DNA from 2 places in the Thermasporomyces composti genome. Region 2 is predicted to be linked to the other one. Evidence: predicted binding sites of a transcription regulator. Region 2 holds the regulator's gene; the other holds the start of a gene.
The links. The regulator LexA, encoded in region 2, represses DNA repair genes until DNA is damaged. The targets are predictions, from matches to a motif close to TCGAACANNTGTTCGA.
Positions count from the first base shown of each region.

Region 1: DFJ64_RS18680 (Rv2578c family radical SAM protein) is a predicted target of LexA. The motif match lies at 814-829, and genes of this name have one in related genera.

Region 1 covers NZ_QTUC01000001.1:4,274,754-4,276,954, forward strand. Annotated here, with positions in the region: gene DFJ64_RS18680 (Rv2578c family radical SAM protein) at 1-805, opposite strand, end outside; gene metK (methionine adenosyltransferase) at 1,070-2,201, shown strand, end outside.
Region 2 covers NZ_QTUC01000001.1:461,113-463,313, reverse strand. Annotated here, with positions in the region: gene DFJ64_RS02050 (coenzyme F420-0:L-glutamate ligase) at 1-690, opposite strand, end outside; gene lexA (transcriptional repressor LexA) at 731-1,468, opposite strand; gene DFJ64_RS02040 (hypothetical protein) at 1,748-2,182, shown strand; gene DFJ64_RS02035 (hypothetical protein) at 2,199-2,201, shown strand, end outside.

The sequences.
Region 1 (2,201 bases), 3.8 Mb from region 2:
CCCGTGCCCCGGGACGGAGGTGGAGCGCGAGCGGGGTCACGCTCGCCGCGCCCGCGTCCGCGATCGCCGCGACGGTCTGGTCGATGGACTCGTCGTCGTCGGTGAGGAACGGCAGGATGGGCGCCATCAGCACCCCCACCGAGAAGCCCGCTTCGGCGAAGGCGCGCACCGCGTCCAGGCGGCGTCTCGGGCTCGGCGTCCCCGGCTCGACCAGGCGCCACAGCGACTCGTCGACGAAGCCGACGGAGAAGGCGATGCCGACGTCGGTGACCTGGGCCGCCTCGACGAGCAGGTCGAGGTCGCGCAGGATGAGCGTCCCCTTCGTGAGGATGGAGAACGGGTTGGCGAAGTCCCGCAAGGCGGCCAGGATCTCGCGCATCAGTCGGTAGCGGCCCTCGGCGCGCTGGTAGCAGTCGACGTTCGTGCCCATCGCGATGTGGTCGCCGCGCCACCTCGGGGAGGCGAGCTCACGCCGGACCAGCTCGCCCGCGTTGACCTTGACGATCACCTTGGTGTCGAAGTCGCGGCCGGCGTCGAGGTCGAGGTAGGTGTGGGTGTTGCGGGCGAAGCAGTAGGTGCAGGCGTGGCTGCACCCGCGGTAGGGGTTGATCGTCCACTCGAAGGGCACCTTGGAACGCGCGGGGACGCGGTTGATGATCGACTTGGCGCGGATCTCGTAGAACGTCATCCCGGCGAAGCCGGGCGTGTCGAACGTCCGCCGGACCGCTCCCGGCATCGCCAAGGGCAGCGGCTCGGCCGTGCCCGCCGCGGGGTCCGCGTCCGACGAGAGGCTCTCCCAGCGCACGACTCCATTCGAACACGTGTACGAGGATCTGTCCAATCGGCGTCCGGCAACCGCCGCGGCGTTCGTCGACATCGGCCGACGATCGCGCATCCGGATACGCAGCGTCATACCGCTCAAAACACGGCCCATCGGTTTCACGTGGCACACCGGCTGGTTACGCTGACAGCACCAACACCGCGAGCTCTTGGTCCTCGCACCCGCGTGGTTCACGCTGAACCCGCCACCGAATCGGTGGACCTGGGTGAAGCAACGGAAAGGACGCCCGTGTCGCGACGCCTGTTCACTTCTGAGTCGGTCACCGAGGGCCACCCGGACAAGATCGCCGACCAGATCAGCGACTCGATCCTCGACGCGCTGCTCAAGGAGGACCCGCACAGCCGGGTCGCCGTCGAGACGCTGGTGACCACCGGTCTCGTCGTGGTCGCCGGCGAGGTCACGACTCAGGCGTATGCCGATATCCCGACTCTGGTGCGCGACCGGGTCCTCGACATCGGCTACGACTCCTCGGCGAAGGGCTTCGACGGGGCCTCGTGTGGAGTGACCGTCTCGCTGGGCTCGCAGTCCCCTGACATCGCCCAAGGCGTGGACGGCGCCTGGGAGGAGCGCGCCGACGGCTCGGTCGATCCCTTCGACCGGCAGGGTGCCGGCGACCAGGGCATGATGTTCGGCTTCGCGTGCGACGAGACCCCCGAGCTCATGCCGTTGCCGATCATCCTCGCCCACCGGCTCGCGAGGCGGCTCGCGCAGGTCCGCAAGGACGGCACGCTGCCCTACCTCCGGCCGGACGGCAAGACCCAGGTCACGATTGAGTACGACGGTGACCGGCCGGTCCGGCTCGACACCGTCGTGGTCTCCAGCCAGCACGCCGCCAACATCGACCTGGACAACCTGCTCGTCCCCGACATCCGCAACCAGGTGGTCGAGCCGGTCCTGGCCGAGTTCGACCTCGACCACACGGACTACCGGCTGTTCGTGAACCCGACCGGCCGGTTCGAGGTCGGCGGACCCATGGGCGACGCCGGTCTGACCGGCCGCAAGATCATCGTCGACACCTACGGCGGCTACGCTCGCCACGGCGGCGGTGCCTTCAGCGGCAAGGACCCGTCGAAGGTCGACCGGTCCGGTGCCTACGCCATGCGGTGGGTCGCCAAGAACATCGTCGCGGCGGGCCTGGCGAAGCGCTGCGAGTGCCAGGTCGCCTACGCGATCGGCAAGGCCCAGCCGGTGGGCTTCTACGTCGACTGCTTCGGCACCGAGGCCGCGCCGCTCGACGTGATCGAGAAGGCCGTCCTGCAGGTCTTCGACCTGCGTCCGGCCGCGATCATCCGAGACCTCGACCTGCTCCGGCCGATCTACGCCCAGACCGCGACCTACGGTCACTTCGGCCGCTCCGAGC
Region 2 (2,201 bases):
GCCGTCGAGCTGGGACCGTAGGGCCTGGGTGATGCGAGCCGCCACCTTGTCGGGCTCGGCCGGTGGGAGCTTGGCCGAGACGTTGGACGGGAACGCCGAGTACGGCGTGGGACCGTCGATCGCGTTCACGCGGTGGCCGGCGACGACGTAGAACCAGCCGCGCCGACCCAGCATCTTGCCGACCACGCTCGCGGCAGCCGCGAGGAGGATACGCGGCAGGCCGGCCTCGTTGATGGCGAGCTGCATCGTCCACGGGCTCCCGAGCCCGATGCCGTACGGGGTCCGCCGGACCATCTTGGAAAGCAGCCGGGCGGCTCGACCGGGGTTGATCTCCCAGGTGAAGTAGGACCGTCCCTGGCTGATCGCGACGATCTTCTCGCTCACCACGACGTACCACGGCTCGAGGAAAGCGCCCGTGAACGAGGCGTCGGACGCCATGAGCGCGACCGTCTTGGTCACGTAGGCGGCCACCTTGTCGACGAGGTCGTCGCCCCGGCGGAACAAGTCGGTACGGATGGGAACCCGCGCCCAGTAGGCTCCTTCCACCTCCACCATGAGGCTCTTGCCCTCGTTGGGCGCCAATGGGGCCTTCGGTGGGGGAACGTCGTCACGGCCGCGCGCCAGGGCGCCGTCGCTCGACTCGGGCTCGTCTCCGGACGTCGACGAGGTATGTGCCGTGAGGTTGACCATCCCGCTCCTGGTCGTCGTCGCTTCGTGGTCTCGCGTCGGGTCAGACACGACGTAGAACGGCGACGACCTTACCGAGGATGACCGCGTTGTCTCCAGGGATGGGTTCGTAAGCTGGGTTGTGCGGGACGAGCCACACTTTGCCGTCGCGGTAACGGTAGGTCTTGACGGTCGCCTCACCGTCGATCATCGCGGAGACGATCTCCCCGGACTCGGCCGTGGGCTGCTTGCGGACGACGACCCAGTCGCCGTCACAGATCGCGGCCTCCACCATCGAGTCGCCCTTGACCTTGAGCATGAACAGCTCGCCCTCGCCGACGAGTTGGCGGGGCAGGGGCATGACGTCCTCGATGGACTCCTCGGCGAGGATCGGGCCGCCCGCGGCGATGCGGCCGACCACCGGGACGAGCGCGGGCGTGGGATGGGCGTCGCCGCTGCCGGTCTCGTCGATGGCGGTGACGGTGACGCTCGAGACCGACCGCCGTTCCGGCGGTGACACCAACACCTCCAGTGCTCGCGGCCGGTTGGGGTCACGACGGATGAACCCCTTGTTCTCCAAGACCCGCAGCTGGTGTGCCACCGACGAGGAGGAGGTCAGGCCCACGAGCTCGCCGATCTCCCGCATGGCGGGCGGATAGCCGCGCTGCTGGACCGTCTCGCGGATGACCTCGAGGATCCGCCGCTGCCGGGGCGTGAGACCCGCTGCGTCGGGCGGGCCGTCCGAGAGTTCCCGAGCACCCGCGGTGGAGGTGGTGCGGTCGCCATTCTTCCGCCTCGACATGACGGCGATCTCCTTGTCGTGGGCAGGGCCGGTGGGTCCACGCTCCGCCGGGAGCGCCTCGCACACGAGCGTAAGCCTTTGGTCATCCACGTCCAAACGCGTGTTCGACCGCGTGTCGTCGCGAGCGAAGACGATCTTGCCACAGACTGGGCGTGGCATCGAACGGAGGTTCGACGACCGGTGGCGTGTGTCGGCGGTCTGGTGTAGAACTCATGGAGCGGTCCATCGAACAACCGTTCGACGTGGCTCGCGACTCCGCTCGTCCGTGGAGGGTGTCGAATGAGCAGTGCACCGGTCATCTACCTGGAGGACTACCGCGCTCGGCGCGTCGGGGTCGAGCGGCCACGCGCGGCAGCGAACCGCTCGCCAGGGACCGCGGACTCCGGGACGTACCGGCCAGAGGTGACACATCTCGTCGGAGCGAGCACCACGTTTCGCTCACCGCCAGGGCGCACGCTCGCCAAGACGCGGAGGCGCCGGCGACCTCGACCCGCCAGGGTTCCGAGCTGCCGAGGGTTCGCTCCGGGTGACCCCATGGTGCGTCGGCGCCGTGATCGTGATCGTGCCGGTGTCCGGCTGACCCGCCGGGGTCGGTTGGCCGTCACTGTGGTGACCGTGGCGGCCACCCTCGCGTTGTCGATGCTCGGCGGTCCGGTCCTCAGCCTCGTGCTGGTCGGGACGGTGTTGTGCGGCCTCGCCGTGGTCGTCGACTAGGCGGGCGTGACGGCACGTG